DNA from 4 places in the Pseudoalteromonas sp. MMG006 genome. Region 2 is predicted to be linked to each of the others. Evidence: predicted binding sites of a transcription regulator. Region 2 holds the regulator's gene; each other region holds the start of a gene.
The links. The regulator ArgR, encoded in region 2, controls arginine synthesis, uptake and breakdown. The targets are predictions, from matches to a motif close to ANTGAATANNTATTCANT.

Region 1 (8,120 bases), on a different contig from region 2:
AACACATATTTAAATGCCACGGGCTTAAGCGTATTCAAAGCGAAGCCATGGGCAAAGGGATTGACCGTTCGCTACTTGAGAGAGTAGTTGAAGAGCTTGAAATAGATTGGTTTGAGCTGGCGCAGGATGCGTACAACAAAAAATATTCGGATACACCGCCAAATCTCGATTACAAAGACAAAGCTAAGCGCGTGCGCTACTTAATGTATCGAGGGTTTAGCTACGATGAAATTAATTTTGCAATGCAAGCACAGTAAATACAGGTGAGACTTTCAAATGCAGCACATGACTACCGCACAAATTAGGCAACAGTTTTTAGACTTTTTTGCCAGCAAACAACACCAAGTTGTACCTTCAAGCTCGCTTATTCCGGGTAACGATGCCACGTTGTTATTTAACAACGCCGGTATGGTGCAGTTTAAAGATGTATTTTTAGGCGCGGAATCACGCCCATATACACGTGCGACAAGCTCGCAGCGTTGTGTACGTGCCGGTGGTAAACATAACGATTTAGAAAACGTTGGTTACACGGCGCGCCACCACACATTTTTTGAAATGTTAGGTAACTTCAGCTTTGGTGATTACTTTAAGCAAGAAGCAATTAAGTTTGCGTGGGAGTTTTTAACTGAGGTTGTTAAATTACCTCAAGAAAAACTGCTTGTTACTATTTATCATGACGATGAAGAAGCATTTGAGTACTGGTCAAAAGATATTGGCTTAAGTGAAGATCGCATTATTCGTATTGCTACCTCAGACAACTTTTGGTCTATGGGTGATACAGGCCCGTGTGGTCCGTGTTCTGAAATATTTTACGACCACGGTGAGCACATTTGGGGTGGACCTCCAGGCACTCCAGAGGAGGACGGCGACCGCTTTATTGAAATTTGGAACCTCGTATTTATGCAGTACAACCGTCAAAGCAACGGTACTATGCTGCCATTACCTAAGCAATCTGTTGATACAGGCATGGGCCTTGAGCGTATTTCTGCTATTTTGCAGGGCGTGCATTCAAACTACGAAATCGATTTATTCCAAGGCTTAATTGCAGCAGCTGCAAGCGTCACTAACGCACAAGATATGGACGATAAGTCACTTCGCGTAGTAGCGGATCATATTCGCTCATGTGCGTTTTTAATCTCAGACGGTGTTATGCCATCTAACGAAGGTCGTGGTTACGTACTACGCCGTATTATTCGTCGTGCTGTGCGCCACGGTAATAAGTTAGGTGCACAAGGCGCGTTTTTCTTTAAATTAGTTGCTGCACTTATTGAGCAAATGGGTCAAGCGTACCCAGAGCTTGCTAAGCAACAAGAAATTATTGAAAAAGTACTTCGCATTGAAGAAGAGCAGTTTGGCAAAACACTTGAGCGTGGCTTAGCTATTTTAGAAGAAAGCTTAAGCGACATTAAAGGCGATGTGATCCCGGGCGATTTAGTATTTAAACTTTATGATACATATGGATTCCCTGCCGATTTAACCGCCGATGTTGCGCGTGAACGCCAAATGACGATCGATCATAAAGGCTTTGAAGAATGCATGGCTGTACAGCGTAAAACTGCGCAGCAAGCAGGTAAATTTGGTGCAGATTACAACGAGCAATTAAAATCAGAAAAACTAACTGAATTTAAAGGCTATGACAGCACGCATTACAGCGCGACAGTGGTAGAAATTTTTGCTGGTGGCGAAGCCGTACAGTTACTAGAAGATGGCCAAGAAGGCATTGTAATACTAGACCGCACACCGTTTTACGCAGAATCTGGCGGCCAAACGGGTGACACGGGAACTATTACAGTTGCTGGTGGCGAGTTTGTTGTTACTAACACCACTAAGCTAGGTAATGCATTTGCGCACCACGGTACAGTAAAAGGCCGTATTGGTGTCAACGATAAAGTGGATGCCACTATTGATGATGCTCGTCGTGAGAACATCAAGAAAAACCACACAGCTACGCATATTTTACATGAAGCACTTCGCCAGTTATTAGGCGAGCATGTAAGTCAAAAAGGCTCGCTTGTTCAAGCGGATCGTTTACGTTTTGACTTTTCTCACTTTGAAGCGGTTACAAAAGATGAGTTACGTGAAATTGAGCGTGTAGTTAATGACGAAATTCGTCGTAACTTTGCACTTAACACTGAGCTTATGGCAATTGATGATGCTAAAGCGAAAGGTGCTATGGCGCTATTTGGTGAAAAGTACGACGACGAAGTACGCGTAGTAACTATTGGGGATTACTCAATTGAGCTTTGTGGTGGTACACACGTTGAGCGAGCTGGTGATATTGGTTTATTCAAAATTGTATCTGAAAGCGGTATTGCTGCAGGCGTTCGCCGTATAGAAGCGGTAACAGGCGCAGATGCGGTTGCTTATGTAAATGAGCAAGAAAAACAGCTTAACGATGTTGCAGCGCTTGTTAAAGGCGATAGTGCATCAGTACTTGAAAAAGTGACGGCCTTACTTGAGAAGTCTAAAGGCCTTGAAAAGCAAATTGCTCAGCTTAACGACAAACTAGCAAGTGCTGCAGGTGCGTCTTTACTTGATTCGATTGTAGAAATTAATGGCGTTAAGCTATTAGTTGCAAACGTTGAAGGCACTGAGTCTAAAGCGCTTCGCGGTATGGTTGATGACCTTAAAAACAAGATTGGCTCAGGTGTTATTGCCCTAGGTGTTGCCAGTGGCGACAAAGTAAGCCTAATTGCCGGTGTAACTAAAGACCTAACAGGCAAAGTTAAAGCCGGTGAGCTTGTAAACCATATGGCCGGCCAAGTAGGCGGTAAAGGTGGCGGTCGTCCTGATATGGCTCAAGCCGGTGGCTCTCAGCCTGAAAACTTAAACGCAGCGCTTGAAAGCGTAACAGCTTGGGTAACCGAGAAAGTTTAAGATTACGTGGCACTTATTGTCCAAAAGTATGGCGGCACTTCAGTTGGCTCAATAGAGCGAATAGAAGCGGTCGCCGACCTTGTTGTTAAAACTAGGCAACAAGGTCATCAAGTGGTTGTGGTGCTCTCGGCTATGTCGGGAGAAACCAACCGCTTAATTAATCTCGCCAAACAAATTGATACTCGCCCGAGTAGCCGTGAACTAGACGTACTTATTAGCACCGGAGAGCAGGTGTCTGTATCGCTTCTAGCTATGGCTATTATAAAGCGTGGCCATTCGGCCGTAAGCTTACTTGCCGATCAAGTTAATATTCAAACCGATAACATGTTTGGCAAAGCCCGAATAGAGGACATTGCTGCTACGCGCTTAAAGCATGAGCTTGAACATAACCGCATTGCTATTATTGCGGGTTTTCAGGGGCGTGACGTTGAGGGCAATATTACAACGCTTGGCCGTGGTGGCACCGATACCTCGGCTGTAGAAATAGCTGCGGCTATAAAAGCTGATGAATGCCAGATCTATACAGACGTTGATGGCGTATATACTACAGATCCTCGTGTTGAACCTAATGCGCGGCGAATGAGCCAAGTAACCTTTGCTGAAATGCTAGAGATGGCCAGTTTAGGCGCTAAAGTATTGCACATTCGCTCTGTAGAGGCGGCAGGTAAACACAATGTTCCGCTTAGGGTGCTTTCAAGCTTTAACCCTGATGAAGGAACATTAATTAGCTTTGAGGAAAGCGATATGCCAAGTAAGGTTGTTTCGGGCATTGCGTTTAATCGCGACGAATGTTTAATTAAGGTACAAGGTATGCCAAGCGGCACGCAATACCTTTCAAAAATTTTGAAACTTTTTGCCGATAATGGCGTCGAAATAGATATGATTAATCAAGATAATCATAACTTTGAAAAAATAGACTATGCTTTTACTGTGCACTCGAATGACTATCTGCAAGCGCTTGAATTAATTACCGAGCAACAAGCTCAATTAAGCGCTGATAATATTAGCGGGTTAACAACAGTGGCCAAAGTATCTGCTGTTGGAATGGGTATGAAATCGCATTCTGGTGTAGCTAGTTTATTTTTTGATGCATTAGCGCAGGAAAATATTAACGTAGTTTTAGTCTCAACGTCAGAGATTAAAATTTCGGTTTTAATAGATGAAAAGTACCTAGAGTTGGCAGTTCGTGCATTACATAAAACATTTTTAACGGAAAATGAGTAGTTAGGGAGTTTTTACTTACTTTTCAATCGATTTTTCATTAATATGTTTAAGCGGAATCTTATAATTTTTATTGGAACATGGGAGCAAGAGAATGCTAATACTAACTCGTAGAGTAGGTGAAACCCTAATGATTGGTGACGAAGTAACAGTTACCGTTCTAGGTGTTAAAGGAAATCAAGTTCGAATTGGTGTTAATGCACCTAAAGACGTATCTGTGCACCGTGAAGAGATTTACATGCGCATACAAGCTGAAAAGTCGAACCCTAATCCGGGCAATGCTTAATCAACACGTATACGTAGTTGAGTAATTTACTCAGCTAGTTAAAAAGCCACTCACTGAGTGGCTTTTTTGTTTATAAAATCGAGTGTTTCAGGGCTTAGTATTTGTTTTGATATGTATTGCATACCGCTTTTATTTTTTATTAACAAACCGTTTGGAGTGTTTATCACTTCAGTAATGTCTTGCCATGCTAGTTGGTAGCTTTTGTAATGATTAGACGATTTAATGCCTACATCGTCAAAAGTGAGCGTAACCTCAGAGCCAGATGCTCTGCTAAACATTTGCCGAGTAACCCACCATGGGCGGCGATAGTAAAATGCCACGCACTCTAGCACTGCTAGCATGATCATAAATGTACCTAGGTAATGATCGTCCAATCCATAAATACCAAATAAACCAAGGGCAATAAGTAGCACGAGTAAAAAATACTTGGGTTTGGCGCGTTTACTATAAGGAAGCGATTCGTCAAAGCACTCGTAAAAATAAGATTTATCAAGCGTGTAGGTAGTTGTGAATGCCATATTGTATATACTTAAAGCGTAATTTTTGACATTTTAACAGTAAGCTCTTAAATGAGCAGCTTTAAAGTGAGGATTTTATTGCGCGCACAAAAAAAACGGCTCGTAAGCCGCTTTTTTAAAGGCGAAGAATTAACAGTTAGTTTCTTCTGCGTTAACGCCTTCTTTTACATTTTCACATGCATCTTCAACAGAGTTTTGCACGTCAGTTACTGCTTCATCAATACGCTCGCCTGCGTCTTCTGCGTGGTTGTCTTCACAACCCATCATGAAAAAACCCGCAAATACTGCGACTAAAGCTGCTTTTAAAGTTGTAGAGTTCATAGTGTAATTCCTTGTAAGTATTAATTAATTTAGTGTTGGTTAGTCGTATGCCTTATCTACCTGGGTGATTTACCACGTAGCGCACCTGAAACTAATGAAATCACTAAAAGTACTAAAAAGATAAAAAATATAATTTTTGCTATACCAGCTGCGGCACCTGCGATGCCACCAAAACCTAACACTGCAGCGATTAAAGCAATAACTAAAAATGTGATTGTCCAGCGTAACATTGTCTTCTCCTTGGTTTATCAAATCGTTCGAAGTAACTAATGCCAGTTATATGCCAAATTATTTTAATGTTAATTATCAGTTGGTTATGTTGTTTGGGTGAGGTTTTAAATATCATCCCTATAGTAATTTTTACGCTTTGTTATGTAACTTATTCACAGTTATGTAAATTTAGTAAACGTTAGGTGTAGCTATTGAAATTTAACGCCACTTGGTAAGACCAATTTACATTTATTCTTTGGCCTTATAAGCGAACAGCTCCATAACATACTAGATTTAATAGTATTTATACGTTGTTACGAGGATGGGTATAAGCTTTGTCTATAGCCGTTATTTTTGCAATCTATACGCAATAGCGTTTATAGCGGTTTTAGTTATGTTAACCGTAGTGGCGATATGTTATTTTTATTTTAATTGGTTTTACCAATTTACAGGGTGTAGACAAAGTTAATTGTTTTGTTATCATCCAGTGAATAATTATTTAAATAAACCGACTTTTTATTTCGGTATGTTTTAAGGGGAGAAAAATGGATATAGGAGCTGTACTCACTACTGCGGGCAGTTTAATGCTTACGGGTATGGTGGGCGTGTTTGTATTTCTTTCAATATTAATTGGTGCTGTAACGCTTATGTCTCACTTGGTTGCGCGTTTTAGCGAGCCAGAAGTGGCAACACCGGTTAAATCACCGTCTTTTAAATCTCAAGGTGTGCCAAAAGAGCACATCGCTGCTATTAGTGCTGCCATTGCTCAGTACAAATCAAATAATAACTAAGGGGCACACACATGGCTAAATTAAAATTAACAGAATTAGTATTACGCGACGCTCACCAGTCATTATTAGCAACACGTATGCGTTTAGACGACATGCTTCCTATTGCAAGCAAATTAGACGATGCAGGTTATTGGTCGATTGAGTCGTGGGGCGGCGCAACATTTGATTCGTGTATTCGTTATTTAGGTGAAGATCCTTGGGAGCGTATTCGTGCACTTAAAAAGGCAATGCCAAATACTAAACAGCAAATGCTATTACGCGGCCAAAACTTATTAGGTTACCGCCATTATGCTGATGACGTAGTTGAAAAGTTTGTAGAGCGAGCACACAAAAACGGTGTTGATGTATTTCGTATTTTTGATGCAATGAATGACGTACGTAATCTAGAAACTGCAATTAAGGCGGCCGTTAAAGTTGGCGCACATGCGCAAGGGACTATTTCGTATACAGTAAGTCCTGTTCATACGCTTGATATGTGGCTCACCCTTGCAAAACAGCTTGAAGATATGGGGTGTCACTCAATTTGTATTAAAGATATGGCGGGTTTATTAAAGCCATATGATGCAGAAGAGCTTATAAAAGCACTTAAAGAAACTGTCTCGGTTCCTATTGCTATGCAGTGTCATGCTACTACGGGATTAAGTACTGCAACGTATCAAAAAGCAATTGATGCAGGTATTGATATGCTTGATACCGCTATTTCTTCTATGAGTATGACTTACGGTCACTCTGCAACAGAAACTATTGTAGCGATTGTTGAAGGCACTGCTCGCGATACCGAACTTGATTTAAATCAGCTTGAAGAGATTGCAGCCTACTTTAGAGACGTACGTAAAAAATACGCTGCGTTTGAAGGAAGCCTTAAAGGGGTCGATGGGCGTATTTTGCTAGCTCAAGTACCTGGTGGCATGTTAACTAACATGGAAAACCAGCTTAAAGAGCAAGGCGCTGCCGATAAGCTAAATGAGGTGTTACTTGAGATCCCACGTGTACGTGAAGACCTAGGCTTTATTCCACTTGTAACACCAACATCGCAAATTGTGGGCACACAGGCAGTACTTAATGTGCTTACTGGCGAGCGTTATAAAACAATTACCAAAGAGACTGCGGGTGTTCTAAAAGGTGAATATGGGGTAACGCCAGCACCAATGAATAAAGAGCTACAAGAGCGAGTGCTTGATGGTGCAGAGGTTATTACGTGTCGTCCTGCTGATAAGATACAGCCAGAACTTGCAACACTTGAAGCTGAGTTACTTAAAGAGGCAAAAGAGCAAGGTTTAGCGCTTTGTGATGATCAAATAGACGATGTACTAACCTATGCATTATTCCCACAAGTTGGCCTTAAATTTATTAAAAACCGTAATAATCCTGATGCATTTGAAGCAGTACCAAGTGCTGACGATGAAGCGAGTAAACCAACAGCAAAACCTGCAGGTAATAAGGGCGTAACTGCCGAGCAGTATAGCGTGAAAGTAGACGGTAAGGTTTACGATGTTGTGGTAGCACAAGGCGGCGAACTTAAAGAAGTAAGCCTTAAAGATTCTGAGCATATCCCTCAGTCTGCATCGGTTGCATCTGGCGAGACATTAAATGCGCCGTTGGCTGGTAATATTTTTAAAGTAAAAGTAAAAGCGGGTCAAGTTGTTAACGAAGGTGATGTCGTTGTCATTATGGAAGCCATGAAAATGGAAACAGAAGTACGTGCAATGCACCCAGGCACTATAGCTGAAGTGCTTGTTTCTGAGGGTGACTCGGTGACAACGGGTGACGCAATTATAGCGTTGGCTTAAAGGAGAGTATAAATGGAAGCTCTTTTAAACCTTTGGCATGCGACAGGTATTGCTAACTTTACATTTCCTGGTTTGATAATGATTGCAGTAGGGTGTTTATTATTGT
Region 2 (8,120 bases):
GAAATTCGACCTTTAATGAATGCTAAATTTAAGCTGTCGAAATGGCAGCTATTTGCGTGGGCAACAGGCTTAATGCTGTCTGCCCCATTGTTTTTCCTATTATTTGAATCCTTACAAGGCGACTCTGAGGTATTTTCCCACCTTTGGGATACAGTGCTGTGGGATTATATTTTAAATACGGTACTACTTGTTTTTGGTGTGTGTGTACTTAGCTGCGCTATTGCTCTGCCGCTTGGTTGGCTCACTGCGTATTGTCACTTTCCTGGTAAAAAGCAATTTGAATGGGCACTTATGCTGCCTCTTGCCATGCCAACCTACATAATTGCTTATGTTTATACCGACTTACTTGATTACGCAGGCCCCGTTCAAATAGCCCTTAGAGAGTGGTTTAGCTGGCAATCTCCTAACGATTATTGGTTTTTTGATATACGTACTTTGCCTGGGGCAATAGTTATGATTGCTTTAGTGCTTTATCCATACTTGTTTTTAATCTTTAAAACGGCTCTTCGTGAACAGTCATTTAAGTTAGTGCAAGCGAGTCAATTAATGGGATTATCTTCTTGGCAAAGCTTTTTTAGGGTGAGTTTAGTGCTTTCGCGCGGGGCTATAGTCGCGGCGCTTGCACTAATTAGTATGGAAACTATGGCTGACTTTGCAACCGTTAGCTATTTTGCCGTAAGTACATTAACGACTGCCGTTTACGATACGTGGTTTGGTTATTACTCATTAACAGCAGCTGCGAAAATATCGGGTGTCATGCTGCTACTTCTATTTTTAGCATTAATGGCCGAGCGCTTTAGTCGCCGCAAACAAGCTGTGTTTGAGCGCCAATCAAGTGTTAATAGTGAGTCGTTATATATTTTAAAAGGTAAGTCAGCATGGTTAGCTACATTATTTTGTAGTGCTATTTTAATCCTTGCGTTTATTATTCCTATTGCTGTGCTTTTAAGTTATGCAATTACATACTTTGATAAGGCATGGAATGCCGAATTTTTTAGCTACGCGTGGCAAAGCTTAAAAGTGGCTGCAATAGTGAGTGTTGCAACTATTATATTGAGTATCTTTGTGGTGTTTTATCAACGCGTAGCAAAACAAACATATCCTTTAATACCAGGTCGGTTAGCAAGCACAGGTTATGCGCTACCCGGTACTGTGCTTGCAATTGCGGTGTTACTGCCGCTTACTTTACTAGAAAACGCTATTAATACAGCGCTAGAGCCCTATAACTTAGATATAGGGCTATTACTTACAGGCAGTATTATAACCATCATACTCGCTTATGTTGTGCGTTTTTATGCCATTGCTCATGGTGCAATAGAGTCAAGCTTTGTACGGATCAGCCCCTCGCTTGATATGGCCAGCCAATCTATGGGTAAAAGCTTAGGGCAAACACTGCGTTTAGTGCATTTACCTTTGCTACGAAGAGGGTTACTGACCGCTGCGTTATTAGTGTTTATTGAATGCATGAAAGAACTGCCAGCAGCTTTATTATTGCGACCTTTTAACTTTGAAAGTTTAGCGACACATGTTTTTCAGTACGTGAGTGATGAGCAATTAGAACTTGCGTCTATATCTGCATTATTTATTGTTATTGTTGGGTTTATACCTTTGTATTTTATTAACCGTTCTATGGAGCAGCGCAGTTAAATGAGTAGTTTAATTTTACAAGGCGTGAGCTATCACTACAGTGCTACGCAAGTGCTGCATAATTTAGATCTAACGGTGGGTAAGGACGAAATAGTATGCTTACTTGGCGCCAGTGGTTGTGGCAAAACAACAACATTAAAAGCAATTGCAGGGTTAATTGAGACTAATCAAGGTAGTATATTTATAGATGGTAAGCTTGTAAGCGACGAGAAGTCGTTTGTCTCACCAGAGCATCGTAATATAGGAATGATGTTTCAAGATTATGCGTTGTTTCCGCACCTTACAGTGGCCGATAATATTGCGTTTGGGCTAAACAAAACAAATAAAGAGCAAAAGCACGCGCGTGTTGAAGAAATGCTTAAGTTGGTGCACTTAACCGGTTGTGCAAAACGTTTTCCACATCAGCTCTCTGGTGGGCAGCAGCAACGTGTAGCTATAGCGCGGGCACTGGCTTATAAACCGAGTTTATTATTGCTCGATGAGCCTTTTTCTAATATTGATACACAAGTGCGTTTTGAGCTAATTGCTGATATCCGTCGCATTATTAAAACGCAGCAAGTGTCAGCTGTATTCGTTACGCACTCAAAGGAAGAGGCCTTTGCTTTTTCAGACACGCTTGCCATTATGCATCGAGGTAAAATTGCTCAACAGGGCTCACCAGAAGCGCTTTTTGCTATGCCAAAGTCGAAGGAGGTTGCAGAGTTTCTGGGTCAGGGCATATACTTAGACGCACAAGCATTAACAGCAACTGAATATAATACGGCGTTTGGTGTCGTTAAATCGCAAGTTGCGCATACGCATAAAGCTAAAAATGGGCAATTGTATATTCGCCCTCATCAAATAGAGTTAGTGTGTAAAAATTGCGATGAAAACAGCCAAACTATTATTATTTTAAGTCGTCGATTTATTGGCTCTGCTTATGTTTATAGTGTTGTAATTGCAGAACAAGAGATTGAAGTTGCTGCACAATATGGCCAGTCATTTGAGAAAAATGAACAGGTTATTATAAAAATAAAACCCCACACGGTGAATTTTTTCGAATCATAATCAATGTGTTATTCGCTGTGTTATATAAAAAGCTAAGGAATAACAATGGCGCAAGCGCAGTCTGGGATTTGTGCTGAAGCAAACTTACATGGTTTGCACCTATTTTTTAATGTATTTGACGCTCAGGACGAATCGTTGCGTGCAAAGCTCAAACGAGTTAGCGCTATTGAGGAGGAGTTTAGCGATCAGTTTTCGGAGTCTATGCTTTCGTGCATGGTGGCTATTGGCGCCCAGTATTGGCCGCATATTTTGCCTGAATATATCCCTAGCGAACTACAAAGTTTTCCTAATATAAACCATAGCGATTTTGTTATGAGTGCCCAGCCATGTGACTTATTTATTCAAATACGCTCAGACCGAGAAGACGTTAACCATTTATTTGCACTACAAATTTTAAAACTATTTGCCCCTGATGTTGAGTTAGTGGAGCAAATTCGCAACTTTCGCTTTTTAGATGGCCGTGACTTTAACGGTTTTATTTATGGAGGCGATACACCACATGGTAGGCAAAAGCGTGCAACGGCGCTGGTTAACAAACCTAATAGCTTTGAAGATCAGGGCAGCTATATTCATGTGCAGCGTTTTAAGCACGATTTAACTGTGTGGCAGCATTTATCGCTGAGCGAGCAAGAGCAAATTATGGGGCGTACACGTTTAGATAATACACTCATTGAGCCCGCTATTAGCACTAGCCATGCAACGCGAAGTGAATTAAAAGATGAAAATGGTCATGCACTATTACTTAACCAAAGTATGCCGTATGGCGACGTATATGAGCAAGGAATGCTAAGTATCACTTGCTCTGCATCGGGTAGTGCGTTTGAAAAGGTACTTATGAGTCGTTTAGGGAAAGGAGAGTGCTATGACCATTGGCTCGATTTTACTCAAGCCGATATGGGCTCTGCATTTTTTGCACCCTCAATTGGGTTTTTAAAGCAGCTTTAAACCGTATCAAATAAAATACGGACGCGCTCGAGCGTAATGTCTATTTCTGATATTTTTGCTGGCGCAATAAATATGGTGTCATCACCTGCAATTGTGCCTAAAACACCATCTGCTTTACCTAATGAGTCCAGCAAACGTGCAATTAATTGTGCAGCCCCAGGACTCGTGGTGATGATAATCATCATTTCATTATGCATAATATCAATTACTAGCTGACGCAGCGGGCTTTTAGCTGTTGGTACACCCATTTCGGCCGGTAAGCAGTAAACCATTTCTTGCTTTGCGTTACGTGTGCGTACAGCGCCAAACTTGCCTAACATACGCGACACTTTACTTTGGCTTATGTTGTCAAAGCCTTGTTCTTTTAGAGCATCGACTATTTCGCCTTGAGAGCCAAAATTTTCTTCTTTTAAAAGGGATTTAAACGCTTTAACCAACGCTTCTTGTTTATCTTGTGGTTGCATAGTCTTTATTCATTTTTGTTATTTATAATGCAAATTCTACACAAAAATGAATAATTATGCAGCAGTTGTTTAGTTAACTTGCCAGTTTGATGCGATAAACGAGCAATGTTTACAACTATGGTCGAAAATATACCTGAAATAAGCAGGATAAATTTGTTTTTAGTCGCTAATTTCATTATCTTAAGAGCCACAAATATTTCCTACCTCAAATTACGGAGAATTCCAATGAAAGTTGCTGTATTAGGTGCTGCAGGCGGTATCGGTCAAGCGTTGTCTTTATTATTAAAAACAGGCTTACCAGCTGGTTCTGAATTATCACTTTACGATGTTGCACCAGTAGTACCAGGTGTTGCTGTTGATCTTTCTCACATCCCAACAGATGTAAAAGTTGCAGGCTTTGGCGCAGACGATTTAAATAAAGCGCTTGAAGGTTCTGATATCGTACTTATCCCAGCGGGTATGCCACGTAAACCAGGTATGGATCGTGCGGATTTATTCAACGTAAATGCCGGCATCATCAAAACATTAGCTGAAGGCATTGTTGCAAGCTGTCCTAAAGCGTTTGTAGGTATTATTACAAACCCAGTAAACGGCACTGTGCCAATTGTTGCTGAAGTATTTAAAAAAGCAGGTACTTACGACGCTAAACGTGTATTTGGTATTACTACACTTGACGTGATTCGTTCAGAAGCATTTGTTGCTGAACTTAAAGGCGTAGACGTAGCAACTGTTAAAGTACCAGTAATTGGCGGTCACTCAGGCACAACTATTCTTCCTCTACTTTCTCAAGTTGAAGGCGTAAGCTTTACAGATGAAGAAGTTGCTGCACTTACTCCACGTATCCAAAACGCAGGTACTGAGGTTGTAAATGCTAAAGCGGGTGGTGGTTCTGCTACATTATCTATGGGTGCTGCTGCTGCACGTTTTTGTATGTCTTTAGTTAAAGGCCTACAAGGTGAAGACGTTGTAGATTACGCATATGTTGCTGTTGAAAATGGCGATGCAGAGTACTTTGCTCACCCAGTACGTTTAGGTAAAAACGGCGTAGAAGAAATTCTTTCTTACGGCGAGCTAAGCGCATTTGAAGAAAAAGCTAAAAACGATATGCTTGAAACACTGAAAAAAGACATCAAAGAAGGTGTTGATTTCATGGCGTAATAGCAAATTGAGTATTAAAAAAGCCTGCATTTGCAGGCTTTTTTGTAGCTCGAGGTTTATTTACTCTTAATCTATATTAAGAGGTTAGCTAAGATTAATGATCGCGGTCAACGGCAATGCGGGCTAAGCTAACTAATGCTTGTTTATATTCAGATTCAGGTAAAAAGTCCAAACAAGCAATCGCTTTATCGGCTTCAAGCTCTGCTTTTTGCATTGTAAACTCAAGCGCATTAGTTTGTTTGAGCGTAGATAAAATTTCCTCTAAATGCTCCATACCATTACTGTGTTCAATAGCATCACGAATTAACTGTGTTTGATGTGCATTGCCATGCTGCATTGCATATATAAGTGGCAAAGTTGGCTTACCTTCGGCTAAATCATCACCTATATTTTTACCTAATTGATCAGCATCTGCATTGTAATCAAGTACGTCATCAACAAGCTGAAAAGCGGTACCTAAATGCATACCGTATAAATTAAGTGCTTCAAGTGTTGATTTATCCTGCTCGGTAATAATTGCAGCTAGGCCTGTAGCCGCTTCAAATAACTTAGCTGTTTTAGAATAAATAACCTGCATGTAGCTAGCTTCAGTGGTGTCGGGGTCGTTGCAGTTCATTAATTGCAGTACTTCGCCCTCAGCAATAATGTTAGTTGCATCCGCGAGGACTTGCATAACTTGCATTTTACCAAGCCCAACCATTAGCTGAAAAGAGCGAGTGTAAATAAAGTCACCCACAAGTACGCTGGCAGCATTGCCAAATTCAGCGTTTGCTGTAGGTGTGCCACGGCGTAAGTTAGACTCATCTACAACGTCATCGTGTAACAGCGTTGCGGTATGAATAAACTCAACAATTGTTGCAAGCGTAATATGATCTTTGCCCTGATAGCCTAACGCTCTGGCAGCTAATATAGCCAGCATCGGACGCACGCGCTTACCGCCGCTGTTTACAATGTATAAACCAAGTTGGTTAACTAACGCCACATCTGAGCGCATTTGCGCATGTATAAGTTGATTGACGTCATTCATATCGCTTTCGATTAACGCCTGGATAGCTTTTATATCCATTGATCTCCGAGCCAATTTTTATGTGTGAACGGCGCAGATTGTACAACAAAAAACGCACTAGCTCGATATTTTGTGACGATTGATTGAAAAAACACTATTAAAGTACTTAATTAAGACTGAATTAGCGAAGATAACTGTTTAATTGATAACCAGGTCGCAGTATCAGTTACGACTAGTTATTGTACTGTTGGCGGGTTGTTTGCCTACTAAAAATAATTTTAAACAAGGGCTAAAAAGCGCTTGGCAAAAGGCCTAATTAATATAAAATGGGGGAAATATTGAATTGCTCTCAATGCAGCTACTTTTTATTCATTTTAATTACAAAATAGGCTTGCTAGTTATTTCGCGTTAGCGTAAACTTCGCGCCCTATCGAAGAATATTTTAGTTGCGTCGATTTGAGGGCGCACAGACGGAGTTAATTATGTACGCGGTTTTCCAAAGTGGTGGTAAACAGCATCGTGTGACTGAAGGTCAAACGATTCGTCTTGAAAAATTAGACGTTGAAACTGGTGCGGCAGTAGAATTTGATTCAGTACTTTTAGTTGCTGATGGTGAGAAAATCGAGATCGGTGTACCGTTCGTAAACGGTGGTAAAGTAACAGCTGAGGTTGTTTCACATGGTCGCGGTGAGAAGATTAAGGTTGTTAAATTTAGACGCCGTAAGCATTCTCGTAAGCAAATGGGCCATCGTCAATGGTTCACTGAAGTTAAAATCACTGGCATTAGCGCTTAATTAGAGGTACTTAGAAATGGCACATAAAAAAGCAGCTGGTAGTACTCGTAACGGTCGCGATTCAGAAAGCAAACGCCTAGGTGTTAAGCGTTTTGGTGGCGAATCAGTTCTAGCGGGTAGCATCATTGTTCGTCAACGTGGAACTCGTTTCCACCCTGGCGCAAACGTAGGTATCGGTAAAGACCACACTATCTTCGCAAAAGCAGATGGTAAAGTTCAATTTGAACAAAAAGGTCCTTTAAACCGTAAATACGTAACTATCGTAGCTGAGTAATCAGTAAGGTAGTTAAAAACCCCGCCTTTGCGGGGTTTTTTGTTTTGTAGTCCAGTCAAATATATACCCAAGCCTGCATTTGCGTTGGCTTGGGTATATAATAGAGTTATTAAACAAGCCAATCCCTAAAGTGAGTAATCATGAAGTTTGTAGATGAAGTAGAAATCCGTGCAGAAGCTGGAGACGGTGGCAGCGGCATTGTGTCTTTCCGTCGTGAAAAATATGTACCCGATGGTGGACCTGATGGTGGTGACGGTGGAGACGGTGGTAGTGTTTATCTACAAGCTGATGAAAACTTGAATACCCTAATTGATTATCAGTTTGAACGCTTTCACAGAGCTGAACGTGGTACTAACGGTCGAAGCCGCAACTGTACAGGTAAAAAAGCCGATGATTTATTTGTTATGGTACCTGTTGGTACACGTATCATGGATGTTGATACACAAGAGGGGCTAGGTGATTTAACTCAACATGGTCAAAGAATTTTGGTTGCAAAAGGTGGTTTCCACGGCTTGGGGAATGCACGTTTTAAATCAAGTACTAACCGAGCACCTCGTCAAAAAACATTAGGTACACCGGGTGAAGTACGTAACTTAAAATTAGAGTTACTACTATTAGCTGATGTAGGCTTACTTGGCTTGCCAAATGCGGGTAAATCTACGTTTATTCGTAGTGTATCGGCAGCGCGCCCTAAAGTAGCTGATTATCCATTTACGACGCTTATTCCTAATTTAGGTGTTGTGCGCCCAGAAGCAAATAAATCATTTGTTATAGCTGATATACCT
Region 3 (8,120 bases), on a different contig from region 2:
ATAAGGGAGGTTATCCTTATTGGCACAGTGAGGTATATCCACAGCTACAACATAATGATGCGCTGCACCGGGTATTATTGTTTATGTTTTACTTAAACGATGTAGAAGAAGGTGGTGAAACGGAGTTCTACTACCAAAACCGAAAAATAGCCCCTAAAAAAGGCACACTGGTGATAGCCCCTGGCTACTTTACGCATACACATAGAGGCAATAAGCCAATATCAAACGATAAGTATATTTTAACTTCTTGGGTATTGTTTAACCGTGCAGAGCAAATATACGGTACACCTAAAAGCTAAGCTAATAAAAAAGCCATAAGTAACACTTATGGCTTTTATATATTTAATAGGCGAGTACTTTAACCAAGTAGCTCGTCAAACATATCAAACAGCTTATCAAGCTCTTCAACTGTGTTGTAATGCATGCATCCAATGCGTACCACACCGCCTTTATCTAAAACATCAAGCTGCTTACATAAGCCTTGCGCGTAAAAATTACCATCCCATACACAAATATGCTGCTTACCTAAAAACTCAGATACTTGGCGAGGCTCTAAACCCTCAAAGGTTAAAGCAAAAGTAGGTGTACGTTCGTTTAAACGATCAAAATCGTCAATACCAAACAATTTAATACGCGGGTAATTGACCAAGCGTGTTAAAAAGTGCTCGCTGAGCGCCATTTCGTGTTGCTTAGTTTTAGCAAAAGCCACGGTTAGCTTTTCACGGCGAGTGTGGCTGTCATCAAGCTCACTAATTGCAGCAATGTAATCAACAGCGGCAATAAAGCCAGCCATTGCTTCAAAGCTTTGCGTTCCAGTTTCCCAGCGACCAGGCGCTACATCTTTAGCAGGTTCAACTTTATAAGGAGTAAACCCTTCAAGGTGCTCCTTTTTACCGTAAACCATACCTAAGTGTGGGCCAAAAAACTTATACGCCGAGCAGGCTAAAAAGTCGCAATCAAGCGCTTGCACATCAACTAGCTCATGCGGTGCGTAATGTACGGCATCAACATAAACTAGAGCGCCTACAGCGTGAGCAAGCTCTATAATACGTTTTATATCGTTTATAGAGCCTGTGGTATTTGAAGCGTAAGTAACAGCCACTAGTTTAGTATTACTGTTAAGCAAGCTTTCAAATTGAGCCATATCTAAGCTGCAATCAGCTTCGTTAATTAAAGCCGTATTAACTTTAACGCCTTTATCTTCTGCGGCTTGCTGCCAAGATGATACGTTTGAGAAGTGATCCGCGTTAGTAACAATGATCTCGTCATCTACCTGCCAATCGCGCGAAATAGCTCGGCTAAAGCTAAAGGTAAGGCTTGTCATGTTAGGGCCAAACACAATATTTTGTGCGTTTGGTGCATTAAGTAAATCTGCTGCGGCTTGGCGAGCATTTGCCATTAGCTCTACCGTTTTATCGCTTGAAAAAAATGCGCCACCTAGGTTTGAGTTGTAATGCCCTAAATAAGCAGACATTGCATTAAGCACTGACTGCGGCACTTGAGAGCCACCTGGACCATCTAAAAATATCGGCGATTTACCATTAACGCTTTGCATTAATGCCGGAAACTGCTCACGTAATTGCGCTATGTTCATGCTTATTCCTTAAGAAGTAAGTACAAAGCAATCAAGGTAACCTGATTTGCTGGCATCAATTTTATTCATTGGTGTGGCGTTATGCCACACTTGACGGTCGTTTATAAGCGCAAACATTCCGTCTTTAATTTCCATTTTAAAACATGGTTCAGCTTGCTTGTTTTCATATACAAGTAGCTCGCCACCTTCCAGGTTTTCGTGCGAAACACCGCATATACATACATGGTCAAAACCATCTTGATGCACACCTTCAGGCGCGGCTGGCGTGTCGCTATCAATTGCTAGCATTCTAAATTGGTGTATTTCAATATCACGGTCTTCATCTATACCGGTAAGCTCACAAAACTCACTTACAATACTTTGCATACCTTGAGACTCTAGTAAGCTTTGCTCTAGGTTTTCGTAAGTACGCTCAACATTACCCTGAAAGGTGTTAATAGAATCGTCTTGAACAAATGCTTTGGCAGCTTGTAGTTTAAGCTCACCATTTTGAAACTTAATTACTGAGTAACGACGTTTACGAAATTCACCATCTGCATAAGGGTTAGCAGGCAGGTTATCAAAAGAAGGCTTAACCAAATCAATATTTGCTTGGTTAACAAAACGTAGTTGCAGTAAATTCTGGTTGTTTAATGCAGTCATAAAATCTCGCTTAAAATAATGAGAATATTAAAAGAGATTTTAATGCATGTGGGGAGGAATATTTGCTTTATTATTCATCTAAAAAGTTACTGGTGGCTATATTTAATTCAATATAACTTTATTAAAACATGAACTATTCAAATTAAATAAACCTAATAAAAAACCCGCCTAAGCGGGTTTTTTTAAAACAGGTTTAAATTATACAGCTTGCTGAATAATTACGTTGTCTGCTTTTTTAGTGTACTGAGGCATACGGTGGAAATTCAAGTAACGGTATGTATCTGCAGCCGTTGCATTGATTTTCGCAGCATATTCTTGGTACTCAGCTGGTGTAGGTAGTTTACCTAAAATAGCAGCAATTGCTGCAAGCTCTGCTGATGCTAAGAATACGTTTGCGCCTGTACCTAAACGGTTAGGGAAGTTACGTGTAGAGGTTGAAACAACCGTTGCTTTATCTGCAACACGTGCTTGGTTACCCATACATAGTGAACAACCTGGAGTTTCGATACGTGCACCAACACGACCAAAGATACCGTAGTAACCTTCGTCAGTAAGCTGATCTTTATCCATCTTAGTTGGTGGAGCAACCCAAAGCTGTGTTGGGATACGACCTGTAAAGCCATCTAGTAATTTACCAGCAGCACGGAAGTGACCAATGTTAGTCATACAAGAGCCGATGAATACTTCATCAATTTTCTCGCCAGTAACATCAGAAAGTAAACGTGCGTCATCAGGGTCATTTGGAGCACAAAGGATTGGCTCTTTAATCTCTGCAAGGTCAATTTCTACAACGTGTTTGTATTCTGCGTCAGCGTCAGCTTCCATAAGTTCAGGGTTAGCTAACCATTCTTGCATTGCAGTAATACGACGCTCAATAGTACGTACATCGCCGTAACCTTCAGAGATCATCCACTTAAGCATAACAATGTTTGACTCAAGGTATTCACTGATAGACTCTTTAGAAAGCTTAACAGTACAACCTGCTGCTGAACGCTCTGCTGATGCATCTGATAATTCAAACGCTTGCTCAACAGTTAAGTGCTCAACACCTTCTATTTCTAGTACGCGACCAGAGAACTCGTTGATTTTACCTTTTTTCTCTACTGTTAATAAGCCTTGCTTAATACCGTAGTAAGGGATTGCATGTACTAGGTCACGTAAAGTGATACCTGGTTGCATTTCACCTTTAAAGCGAACCAAAATAGACTCAGGCATATCAAGCGGCATAACACCTGTTGCTGCTGCAAACGCTACTGCACCTGAACCCGCTGGGAATGAAATACCTAATGGGAAACGTGTATGTGAATCACCACCAGTACCTACAGTATCTGGTAATAACATACGGTTTAACCAAGAGTGAATTACACCGTCACCAGGGCGAAGTGAAACGCCGCCACGGTTCATGATGAAATCAGGAAGCGTATGGTGAGTGTTTACGTCAATTGGTTTAGGGTAAGCAGAAGTATGACAGAATGACTGCATTGTTAAATCTGCAGAGAAACCTAAACATGCTAAGTCTTTAAGCTCATCACGTGTCATAGGACCTGTAGTATCTTGCGAACCTACAGTGGTCATTTTAGGCTCACAGTATTGGCCTGGGCGAATACCTTCAACGTTACATGCTTTACCAACCATTTTTTGCGCTAGTGTGAAGCCTTTATCAGACGCTTCAGTTACCGCTGGTACTTTAAATACGTCAGTTGCACCTAAGCCTAGAGATGTACGTGCTTTGTCTGTTAAACCACGACCAATGATAAGTGGAATACGGCCGCCGGCACGTACTTCATCTAAAATTACGTCTGATTTAAGTTCAAAAGTAGAGATAACGTCATCAGTACCGTGACGCTTAACAACACCTTCGTATGGGTAAATATCAATTTGATCACCCATGTTGAACTCATCAACATTTAATTCGATTGGTAATGCACCAGAATCTTCCATTGTATTGAAGAAGATAGGCGCTATTTTGTTACCTAAACATACACCACCAACACGCTTATTTGGTACAAATGGGATATCGTCACCCATAAACCAAAGTACAGAGTTAGTCGCAGATTTACGAGAAGAACCAGTACCTACAACGTCACCTACGTAAGCAAGTGGTAAGCCTTGAGTTTTTAACTCTTCTAATTTAGTGATTGGACCTACTTCACCCGCTTTATCAGGAACAATACCATCACGCTCATTTTTTAGCATTGCTAAAGCATGTAGTGGGATATCAGGACGTGACCATGCATCTGGTGCAGGAGATAAATCATCAGTGTTCGTCTCGCCAGTTACTTTAAATACAGTAACTGAGATTTTTTCAGCTACTGCTGGTTTATTAGTAAACCACTCAGCTGCAGCCCAAGACTCGATGATTTGTTTAGCATATGCATTGCCTGCTTTTGCTTTTTCTTCTACATCATAGAAAGCATCAAACATTAATAATGTGTTTGAAAGACCTTTTGCTACGATTGGCGCAAGTGCTTCGTCATCAAGAAGTTCAATCATAGGAGCGATATTGTAGCCACCTAACATTGTACCTAATAACTCAGCTGCTTTTTCTTTTGAGATTAGTGGAGACTGAGCTTCACCTTTTGCAACTGCCGCTAAAAAGCCTGCTTTGATATACGCGGCATCATCAACACCTGGCGGTACACGGTTGATTAATAAATCTAGGATGAACTCTTCTTCATCTGCCGGTGGCGTTTTGATTAGTTCAATTAGATCAGCCGTTTGCTGAGCATCTAGTGGCGCTGGTACGATACCTAACGCGGCACGTTCTTCTACGTGTTTACGATATTCTTGTAGCACAATATTGCCCTCTTGGTGACGTGAAAGTATTCGGTAGCGCTTCATGCGCAAATAAGTTACCCAATACTTATAGTATTCTAACGCGTGATTATAAAGCTTTTATGATTAGATGAAAATCCATCCAACTAAGCAACTGATTATACCGACTATAAATATTATGAATAGTGGCTTTGATAAAATCTATTTTCGTGAATACTTGTTAAGTAATAATCATTACCATTTGATTAAGCGTCTACTTTATCCTATCCATAAAAAAACCCAGCACATGGCTGGGTTTCTAGATTTAGTAAATTTCTATTAACGCTTAACTTTTACACGTTCAATAGATTTTACATGTGCTTCTACACGACGGTTTTCTGCGTGTGCAGCTTTAGTGTTAGCTGTGTTTTTAAGACGCTCTTCACCTAGACCTACAGTAGTAATACGGTCTTCAGCAATGCCGTCTTTAACAAGTTCTGCAGCTACATCATCAGCACGCTTTTTAGAAAGCGTTTTGTTGTAGTTTGCATCACCTACAGCTGAAGCATGACCTTCAAGCAGTACAGTTGTGTCAGTATGTTCTTTTAAGAACTCAGATACTGATGCAATATCTGTGAAGTATTGTGAACCTACTTCAGCAGAATCATGCGGGAAAGTAACTAATAAGCTTGTTGTTACTTCACGATCTTCGTATAAAGTACAACCAGTGCCGTCTACCGCATCTTCCATCGGTGTATTTGGACACTTATCATCGGCATCTAAAATATTGTCATTATCGCTATCAGCAGGCGCAACAGCTACTTCAACAACGTCAGGAGCTGGTTGCACTGGCTCAACAGGTGCAGAATTTTGACCGAACAGGTAGTTGATACCAATTTTAGCACCAACATCGGTGTAACCTTTATCAAGACCTTGATATACAGAAGTTTCAGCGTTTACGAATAAACCGTCTGTAATGAAGTGTTGGTAACCAACACCTGCATTTAAGAATGTGTTGTCATCTACTACGTCCATTTCTTTAATACCGAATAGACCATAGAAAGGACCGCCGTCAAGGTGATAAAGCGCATCAATACCGTAACGCTCACCGTCAATATTATTACGGTTGCCAGCAACTTTATCAAACGCGTTGAAATCCATGTCTGCATACTCAAGCCGTGCGCTCCAGTAATCGCTGAAACGGTAACCTGCTTCTACACCCCAGCCAGTTGACTCGTTTACATCAAGACCAGCTTGAGCACGCATGTTTTTCCAAGATGCGTCGTAGTAATCGCCAAATGCGCCAAGGTAGAAACCTTCTTCTTTATCAGCAGCGAAAGTAGATGCGCTAGTTGCAGCCAACGCGATTGCAATTGTAAGTGATTTTAATTTCATTGTTTTCTTCCCATTTTAACAACCAATAAATTGTAGCTAATCAATTCTAGCTCAACCAGTGTTTTACAGACTACCTGAGCCTTTGTTAATCGATACTTAACGAAAAATAAAGTTTATAAATTTTTTCAACGGTCTATGACGACATCCAATCGTTTATTGTAGGTGAGATTAAATGCTTTACCTAGCCTGAAGACAATAAATATAGTGGTTTTATTTAAAATCGCTCACTTGTAAGCTAATACAAGAGAATTCAAACTATATGCACTGCATATACACAAAAACTTACTTGGCTTTACGGTCGCGAATACTAGCACTTGAACATGCATTGCTCAATCAATGAACACTATTTAACGTCAAAAATAGTACTGTATAAACAAATATGGCCATTTATAATCATATACTTATAGGTTAACCCCGCACTTAAGTACCGCAAAATGTACGGTAACCTTTATCCTCTTTAGGTGATTCCTGATACTGTGCTATGTTCTTGCTAGTGAAGTATGGATCGCTAAGCACTTCCATGAACGGTTTTAGTAATTCACTAGCTCCCATGTTTGCATAGTCATCTAAGATTGTTTCAACAATATGATTACGTGGGATCACTCGAGGATTAGCAGCTCGCATAATTTTATAAGAGTCGTTATTTGTTCGGCTTTTCCAAAGCTGTGCCCATTGCGTTAATGGCTCAGGTATTACAGATTCATCTTTAAATGACTCAGTGAGGGCATCAAAAGTATTAGTGTAATCAAGCTTATGCTCTTGAAGTACAAGTAATAACTTACTTACCAGCTCTACGTCATTATCATCGTGGCCAACTAACCCTAACTTTTGCGCCCACATTTGGTTGTATTGCTCGTTAAATAACATTGAGAACTGACTGATTATTGGCGTCATTAAGCTTACGGCTTGCTCATCGTCTTCATTAATGAGCGGTATAAGGCTTTCAGCTAGCCGTGCACAGTTCCAGCTGGCTATGTTGGGTTGATTACCAAAGGCGTAGCGCCCTTGCTTATCGATTGAGCTAAATACAGTATCAAAATCAAATACGTTCATCATCGCACACGGGCCATAATCGATAGTTTCACCGCTGATTAAGGTATTATCGGTGTTCATAACACCATGAATAAACCCTACCCTCATCCAACTAATTATTAACGCTAATTGATTTTTTATTACTGCATCTAAAAAAGCTAAATAACGCTCAGGACCGGTTGCGCTAATATCAGGGTAATGGCGTTCAATAGCTAAATCAGCAAGCTTTTTAAGGCCTTGAATATCCCCTTGGGTAGCTAAATATTGAAACGAGCCAACTCGAATGTGACTACTTGCTAAACGAGTAACTATTGCACCTGGCTGAGGAGGATTACGGTAAACCGCTTCCCCAGTGCCTACAACAGCTAAGCAGCGCGTGGTTTTAATACCTAACGCATGTAAGGCCTCACTCATAATATATTCACGAATTGCAGGGCCTAATGCACAGCGTCCATCGCCCCCTCTAGAGTAAGGCGTAGCGCCGGAGCCTTTTAGTTGAATATCCCATAGCTGATTTTTATCGTCGCTAATAGCACCAAGCAAATGCGCTCGCCCATCACCTAAACGTGGTGAAAAGTGTCCAAACTGATGCCCAGAATAACCCAATGCCACTGCCTTTACAGATTGCGGCTCGTTGCCTGCAAAAGTGCTAGCACGCAGCTGCGGCTCAATATCTATATTAAACTGCTCAGCTAACGATGCA
Region 4 (8,120 bases), on a different contig from region 2:
AAACGCCAGTTTATGTAGCTTTTGCTGGTCACTATCAAAATCACTAAAACACGCACCCTTAATACGACTTGCAACACCTTTAAAGCACATCTCTACCATTGCATCAGATAGACCAACCGCTTCAAAAAGCATTGAACAACGATACGATGCAACTGTACTTATGCCCATTTTAGACATTATTTTGTATAAGCCTTTATTAATGGCTTTACGGTATGAAAGTGTTACTTCGCAGTACGATTTTTCAATCACTTTACTGTCGCTCATCGCAACAAGTGACTCGTACGCAAGGTATGGGTAAATCGCTGTTGCGCCAAAGCCAAGTAGTACGGCAAATTGGTGTGCATCGCGAACGCTACCTGTTTCAATGATAATGTTAGATTCGCAGCGAAGATTTGTATCCACAAGACGCTTTTGTACTGCACCTACCGCCATAGCAGCAGGAATAGGTAGTTGGCTCTCGCTAAAGTTGCGGTCTGACAAAATAAGCATGACACAACCCGCTGCGGCTTTTTCTTGTGCCGAATCACAAATTCGCGCTACTGCCTTTTCTAAGCCCTCTTCGGCTGTGTATGTAATATCGATTTTGCAGTAGCTGTAGTGCTCGTCATCAGCATTAAGTAACTGCTGCATGTCTGCGTACATTAAAATAGGCGTATCGAACTGTAAACGCTTAGCGTGGCCTGTTGTTTCGTTGAATACATTTTGCTCACTACCAATACAAGTAGCAAGTGACATTACGTGGTTTTCACGTAACGGATCGATAGGCGGGTTAGTTACTTGCGCAAACTTTTGACGGAAGTAATCGTAAAGTGAACGATGCCCTTCGCTTAAAACAGCAAATGGCGTGTCGTCACCCATTGAGCCTGTCGCTTCTTGGCCGTTTTCACCCATTACACGAATAACACTATCAAGCTCTTCATTCGTGTAGCCAAACATTTTTTGGTACTTAGCAAGCGTTTCATCATCAAATGAGCGATTACCCGCATCTTGCTCAGTAAGTTCTTCAAATGGTGTTAAACGTTTAACGTTTTCTTCAAGCCATGACTTGTAAGGATGACGTGATTTTAAATCTTGGTCGATTTCATCTGAATGCCAGATTTTACCAAGTTTAGTATCAATTACTAATAATTCGCCTGGACCAACACGGCCTTTTTCGACTACTTCATCGGCGGTGTAATCCCAAATGCCCACTTCTGATGCAAGCGTAATAAAACCATCTTGTGTAATAACATAGCGTGCTGGGCGAAGGCCATTACGGTCAAGGTTACATGCTGCAAAGCGACCATCGGACATAACAATACCCGCAGGGCCGTCCCATGGTTCCATGTGCATAGAGTTAAAGTCATAAAATGCGCGTAAATCATCATCCATTGCACGGTTTTTTTGCCATGCAGGCGGCACTAGCATGCGCATAGCACGGAATAAATCCATACCACCGGCTAAAAATAGCTCAAGCATGTTATCTAGGCTTGATGAGTCAGAGCCAGTTTCGTTTACAAACGGCGCTGCGCTTTGTAAATCAGGAATAAGCGGCGATGAAAACTTATACGAGCGAGCTCGTGCCCATTGACGGTTACCCTCAATCGTATTTATTTCACCATTGTGCGCTAAATACCTAAACGGTTGCGCTAAAGGCCAACGCGGCTGAGTATTAGTAGAAAAACGCTGATGAAAAACACAAATAGCGCTGGTCATGCGAATGTCGGCTAAATCTAAATAAAAGTTAGGCAAATCTGCAGGCATCATAAGGCCTTTATAGATAGTGACTAACCCAGATAAACTTGCAATATAAAATGACTCATCTTGCGCTAAACGCTTTTCTGCACGACGACGTGCTACATATAATCGGCGTTCTAAATCTTTAGAGCGCCAGCCTTCAGGCGCACTAACAAAAATTTGCTCAAACCCTGGCAACTGCTGAGTAGCAATAGGACCTAGCATTGAAGGGTCGGTTGGCACTTCACGCCAGCCTAATATTTTAAGTGTTTCTTGTTCTAATTCTTCACATAAAACCTGTTTTGCAGCTTGTGCTAAAACGGGATCTGAATTTAAGAAAACCATGCCTACGGCGTAATTTTTACCTAAGTGCCAATTATGTTCACTGGCAATAGCACGGAAAAAACTGTCAGGCTTTTGCAGTAATAAACCACAGCCGTCACCAGTTTTACCATCGGCAGAAATACCACCACGATGCTGCATGCGATCAAGCCCAGTTATGGCTGTACGTATAAGCCTATGACTAGCCTGACCATTAACTTGGGCTATTAAGCCAAAGCCACAATTATCTTTTTCTAATTTTGAGTCGTATAACATAGACCCCTCCCCTTGCTGCACTGTTAACGTGAATGAACTGCTCGACGATTTGCTAACAGACGCACAAAACTAGCCTCTATAGTAAATAGAGTCAATATTATTTTGAATACATATTCACATTCTTGAATATTTCTCACTTCAAGGCAAGATTTCTTTTGTACTTATAAGTTTTAACAATTAGCGCTTATTTGACCGCTATTTTTTCATGACACTGGTGTCAAGTTTAATATTTTGTAAAAACCAAGGACTGAAACACTTACACATTACGTAAACGTAAGGTGATATCGGATTGAATAAATATTCACTACCGAACAGTTGATTCAGTTAACATTTAGATAGTTTTATTAGTTAAGTTGAATTTTGCAGATTAAGATCTCTATTTTTGTAGTTTCATTAGTATAGTTATTACTATTTATGTCAATTTTTTATGCTTTTTGTGAATTTTTATCTACTTAATTACAGTCTTTGTAAGACGTTATCCAATAAATAGGAAGTCGGAGGGGCAATTCATTGCTCCACGGATACACTTTTCGGCAAAAATACTCTAAAAAGGTTTAATTCAAACCTTTAATGATAGCTTCTTGTTTTGGTCAACGTGGTAAGTAAAAAACCAAGTGGATTAATGATGTGGACATGAGTGGGTCATATGATTTAAATACAACTAGAACACCGCATTTTGAAAGAGTTTAATTAATCGCTTCAATTTTAAAATTTAGGGTTTACGACTTTAAGCAAAAATAGGTGGTTGAATAAATGATAGTTATGAAGGGTAGTTTATAAACAACAAGGCCACATAAAATACGTGGCCTTGTAATAGTATCTCAAAGCTTGAGTAAAATTTACTCTGCGTCAGCTTCTTTATATTTAGCTGCAGTCTCTGCAACTAGCGGCTGTAACTCACCGCGTTGGAACATTTCGATAATAATGTCACAGCCACCTACTAACTCGCCTTCTACCCATAGTTGTGGGAACGTAGGCCAATTTGCGTATGCTGGAAGTTCAGCACGAATATCTGGATTAAGTAAAATATCAACATATGCAAATGGTTCGCCACACGACATTAGAGCTTGTGACGCTTGTGAAGAAAAACCACAATTTGGTAATTTAGGTGACCCTTTCATGTAAAGGATTATTGGGTTTTCTGAAATCTGCTGTTTAATTTTATCAATGGTTTCCATCTACAACCTCAAAATGACGATAGCTGAATATACCCAGGCCTTGAAAATAAATCATTGTGGCCACAGATATATAACTTAAAATGGGCAAATAAAGCCGCAATTGAAATAGTCTTTAGCAATAGCATTGCTGTTTGCTAAAACTTGAGTAAAATACTCAACAATTATAGTAACACTATATTCCCGGTTGGTATAGGTAAGTGGCCTGTTTGTACAGGTATTACGTATAACCAAACGGATTATCAACCAAAAGAAGATGGAGATAGAAAAATGGCATTTGAACTACCGTCACTACCATATGCAATCGATGCACTTGAGCCACATATTTCAAAAGAAACGCTAGAGTTTCACCACGGTAAGCACCACAACACTTATGTTGTTAAACTTAACGGTTTAATTCCTGGTACTGAGTTTGAAAACAAATCTCTAGAAGAAATCGTATGTTCTTCAGAAGGCGGCGTATTTAACAACGCAGCACAAATCTGGAACCACACTTTCTACTGGAACAGCCTATCTCCAAATGGTGGCGGCGAGCCAACTGGTGCAGTTGCTGATGCAATCAACGCTAAATGGGGCTCTTTTGATGCGTTTAAAGATGCATTAAATGATAAAGCAGTTAATAACTTCGGTTCTAGCTGGACTTGGTTAGTTAAACTTGCTGATGGTTCATTAGATATCGTAAATACGTCTAACGCAGCGACTCCATTAACAGATGAAGGTGTTACTCCAATCCTAACTGTGGATTTATGGGAACATGCTTACTACATCGATTACCGTAACGTGCGTCCAGATTACCTTAAAGGTTTCTGGTCACTAGTTAACTGGGAATTTGCAAACGCAAACTTCGCTTAATTAGCGCTTTTAGCTAATTTAAAAAGACGCTTAGGCGTCTTTTTTTATGCTCAATTTCCAACAAAAGTGGTGTTATACGACGGCAATTCGTTAATTGGTCAACATGATCTTTTTTCACTTAAATTTTTAATTTTATTGCACAAAAATACGAAACAGTGACTAAACTTTAAAAAGTAAGCACCTTTTTAAGCGGGTTTCGGAGGTTATTATGACGATTTTTGAGCATTACCAAGCACGATACGAAGCGGCACAAGAAGAAGAGTACAGTATTAGCGAATTCCTTGAGATTTGTAAAACTGATAAGTCTGCCTACGCTAGCGCACCAGAGCGCTTACTTATGGCTATAGGCGATCCCCAAATGGTTGATACTGCAACGGATGCACGATTAAGCCGATTGTTTTCCAATAGAGTAGTAGCACGCTACCCCGCCTTTGAAGATTTTTATGGAATGGAAGACGCTATTGAACAAATAGTGTCTTATTTAAAACATGCAGCCCAAGGGCTTGAAGAGTGTAAACAAGTCCTTTATTTACTCGGCCCTGTTGGCGGCGGTAAATCATCTATTGCTGAAAAACTAAAATACCTAATGCAACAAGTGCCTATATATTCTATAAAAGGCTCACCAGTTAACGACCACCCTTTATCTTTATTTGATGCAGTAGAAGATGCCAACGTCCTTGAGCAAGAATACGGCATTAAACCCCGCTATTTAAAAACGATTATGTCACCTTGGGCTGGCAAACGATTAAAAGAATTTAACGGCGATATTAGCCAATTTAGAGTAGTAAAACGCTACCCCTCTATTTTAAACCAAATTGGTATTGCCAAAACCGAGCCTGGTGATGAAAACAACCAAGATATTTCTGCATTGGTTGGTAAAGTAGATATTCGCCAACTTGAGAATTTTGCGCAAAACGATCCTGATGCATACGCTTATTCGGGTTCATTATGCCTTGCAAACCAAGGTTTAATGGAATTTGTAGAAATGTTTAAAGCCCCTATCAAAGTGCTACACCCTTTACTCACCGCTACTCAAGAGGGCAATTATAATGGAACCGAAGGCATTAGTGCACTGCCATTTAATGGCATGATCCTCGCCCATTCAAATGAATCTGAATGGCAAACGTTTAAAAATAATAAAAATAATGAAGCGTTTTTAGACCGCGTTTACATTGTAAAAGTGCCTTATTGCTTACGTGTAACCGAAGAAATTAAAATTTACGATAAATTACTAGAGCATAGCGAGCTTTACAATGCGCCATGTGCTCCGGGCACACTAAAAACACTGGCACAATTTACCACGCTATCTCGATTAAAAGAGCCAGAGAACTCGAGTATTTATTCAAAAATGCGGGTATACGATGGTGAAACCTTAAAAGACACAGATCCTAAAGCAAAATCTTACCAAGAGTATCGCGACTACGCTGGCGTAGATGAAGGTATGACGGGGCTCTCTACCCGCTTTGCGTTTAAAATTTTGTCCCGTGTGTTTAACTTTGATACCACTGAAGTTGCAGCTAATCCTGTACATTTGTTCTATGTACTAGAGCAACAAATTGAACGAGAGCAATTTAGTAGCGAAGTTGAAGAGCGCTACTTAAGCTTTTTAAAAGGCTATTTAATTCCACAATATGTAGAATTTATTGGCAAAGAACTACAAACAGCCTATTTAGAGTCTTATTCTGAATACGGCCAAAATATTTTTGACCGCTATGTTATTTATGCTGATTTTTGGATTCAAGACCAAGAATACCGTGACCCAGATACAGGCCAACTATTTGACCGTGAAGCACTTAATGCAGAGCTTGAAAAAATTGAAAAATCAGCCGGTATTTCTAACCCTAAAGATTTTAGAAACGAAATAGTTAACTTTGTACTTCGCGCTCGTGCCCATAACAACGGTAAAAACCCACTGTGGACCAGTTACGAAAAGTTACGCACTGTCATTGAGAAGAAAATGTTCTCAAATACAGAAGACTTACTACCCGTTATTTCGTTTAACACTAAAACATCAGCGGAAGATCAACAAAAACACGAAGACTTTGTAAACCGTATGGTCGAAAAAGGCTATACACAAAAACAAGTACGCTTGCTTTCTGAATGGTATTTACGAGTTAGAAAATCGCAATAGCCTTCATATTCGTAGTTTTTAGGAGGTCATTATGGCGAATTTTATTGATAGGCGTTTAAACGGAAAAAACAAAAGTACGCTCAATCGCCAGCGCTTTATTAGGCGCTATAAAAAGCAAATTAAAGAAGCTGTGTCAGATGCAATAAACAAGCGAAGTGTCACCGACTCAAGTTCTGGTGAAAGTATCTCTATTCCGCAGCGTGATATCAGCGAGCCTACCTTTCATCAAGGCAGAGGGGGAAATAGAGAGCAAATTCACCCGGGGAATGATCAATTCTCTACGGGAGATAAAATTGAACGCCCTAAAAATGGCCAAGGTGGTGGTGCAGGAGATGGCGATGCGAGTGATTCTGGTGAGGGGCAAGATGAGTTTGTATTTTTTATATCAAAAGATGAATACCTAGATTTACTATTTGAAGATTTAGAACTGCCGAATTTGCAAGAAAATCAACTTGATAAACTAGTACAAATGAAAACGCATCGTGCTGGTTTTTGTAGTGATGGTATGCCCAGTAATATAGATATAGTGCGCTCACTTCAAGGCTCCCTAGCCCGAAGAGTCGCTATGAGTGCGGGTAAAAAAAGGCGACTCGCAGAGCTTGAAGGGCAGCTTGCAATGGAGCTTGAGCAACCTCAAAGCGATAAAGCGGCTATTGCATTGCTGCAAGAGGATATTAAGTTATTAAAACAACAAATTAAAAATGTGCCATTTATAGACAATTATGATTTGCGCTTTCGTAATTATGAAAAATGCCCTCACCCCACCAGCAAAGCGGTCATGTTTTGTATTATGGATGTATCTGGCTCTATGGACCAAGCCACAAAAGATATGGCTAAACGCTTTTATATTTTGCTGTATCAGTTTTTAACACGCAGCTATAAAGATATTGAGGTGGTATATATACGCCATCATACACAAGCAAAAGAAGTAGACGAGCAAGAGTTTTTTTATTCGCAAGAAACAGGTGGCACCATCGTTTCAAGTGCACTTAAGTTAATGAATGAAATAATAAAAGATCGTTACGACGCTGAGCAATGGAATATATATGCTGCACAAGCATCCGATGGCGATAACTGGGCTGACGATACCCCTCACTGTGGGCAAATATTACGGAACAAGCTTTTAAAAGCGGTTAGGTATTTCGCCTATATTGAAATTACAACGCGTGCTCATCAAAGTCTATGGCGTGAATACGAAGGCATTACACAAAGCCACAAAAATTTTGCTATACAACACATTCAAGGTGTCCAAGACATTTACCCTATATTTAGGGAGCTATTTAAAAAGAGCCGCCAACAGCAAGGTACAGCATAAGCCTAAGCGAGGTAATAATATGAGTAATAAACGTATTGATGATGGCCCCGATTGGACATTCAACTTATTACACGAGTACCAGACAGAAATTGCTCGCGTTGCAGAGCACTACCGATTAGATACCTACCCTAATCAAATTGAAGTTATTAGCGCTGAACAAATGATGGACGCATACTCAAGTGTGGGCATGCCTTTAGGCTACAGCCATTGGTCATATGGCAAAAAGTTTATTCAAACAGAGCAAAACTATAAACGCGGGCAAATGGGCTTAGCCTACGAGATAGTGATTAACTCTGATCCATGTATTGCGTATTTAATGGAAGAAAATACCCTG

Region 1: J8L73_RS14215 (OadG family transporter subunit) is a predicted target of ArgR. The motif match lies at 5,920-5,937, and genes of this name have one in related genera.
Region 3: J8L73_RS14595 (2OG-Fe dioxygenase family protein) is a predicted target of ArgR. The motif match lies at 2,298-2,315, and genes of this name have one in related genera.
Region 4: gltB (glutamate synthase large subunit) is a predicted target of ArgR. The motif match lies at 2,415-2,432, and genes of this name have one in related genera.

What each region holds. Positions count from the first base shown of each region.
Region 1 covers NZ_JAGJEJ010000015.1:76,575-84,694, reverse strand. The annotation lists gene J8L73_RS14250 (regulatory protein RecX) at 1-257, shown strand, start outside; gene alaS (alanine--tRNA ligase) at 277-2,877, shown strand; gene J8L73_RS14240 (aspartate kinase) at 2,884-4,101, shown strand; gene csrA (carbon storage regulator CsrA) at 4,193-4,384, shown strand; gene J8L73_RS14230 (YcxB family protein) at 4,435-4,902, opposite strand; gene J8L73_RS14225 (hypothetical protein) at 5,032-5,223, opposite strand; gene J8L73_RS14220 (DUF1328 family protein) at 5,280-5,453, opposite strand; gene J8L73_RS14215 (OadG family transporter subunit) at 5,979-6,224, shown strand; gene oadA (sodium-extruding oxaloacetate decarboxylase subunit alpha) at 6,236-8,014, shown strand; gene J8L73_RS14205 (sodium ion-translocating decarboxylase subunit beta) at 8,027-8,120, shown strand, end outside.
Region 2 covers NZ_JAGJEJ010000003.1:182,369-190,488, reverse strand. The annotation lists gene J8L73_RS05070 (extracellular solute-binding protein) at 1-16, shown strand, start outside; gene J8L73_RS05065 (iron ABC transporter permease) at 16-1,647, shown strand; gene J8L73_RS05060 (ABC transporter ATP-binding protein) at 1,648-2,694, shown strand; gene J8L73_RS05055 (Dyp-type peroxidase) at 2,740-3,639, shown strand; gene argR (transcriptional regulator ArgR) at 3,636-4,103, opposite strand; gene mdh (malate dehydrogenase) at 4,329-5,261, shown strand; gene ispB (octaprenyl diphosphate synthase) at 5,356-6,327, opposite strand; gene rplU (50S ribosomal protein L21) at 6,750-7,061, shown strand; gene rpmA (50S ribosomal protein L27) at 7,078-7,335, shown strand; gene cgtA (Obg family GTPase CgtA) at 7,476-8,120, shown strand, end outside.
Region 3 covers NZ_JAGJEJ010000016.1:59,946-68,065, forward strand. The annotation lists gene J8L73_RS14585 (2OG-Fe(II) oxygenase) at 1-299, shown strand, start outside; gene J8L73_RS14590 (cysteine desulfurase-like protein) at 359-1,594, opposite strand; gene J8L73_RS14595 (2OG-Fe dioxygenase family protein) at 1,604-2,236, opposite strand; gene acnB (bifunctional aconitate hydratase 2/2-methylisocitrate dehydratase) at 2,435-5,032, opposite strand; gene J8L73_RS14605 (OmpA family protein) at 5,330-6,385, opposite strand; gene J8L73_RS14610 (protein adenylyltransferase SelO family protein) at 6,806-8,120, opposite strand, start outside.
Region 4 covers NZ_JAGJEJ010000011.1:52,642-60,761, reverse strand. The annotation lists gene gltB (glutamate synthase large subunit) at 1-2,313, opposite strand, end outside; gene J8L73_RS11945 (Grx4 family monothiol glutaredoxin) at 3,153-3,491, opposite strand; gene J8L73_RS11940 (Fe-Mn family superoxide dismutase) at 3,759-4,340, shown strand; gene J8L73_RS11935 (PrkA family serine protein kinase) at 4,549-6,471, shown strand; gene J8L73_RS11930 (YeaH/YhbH family protein) at 6,503-7,786, shown strand; gene J8L73_RS11925 (SpoVR family protein) at 7,806-8,120, shown strand, end outside.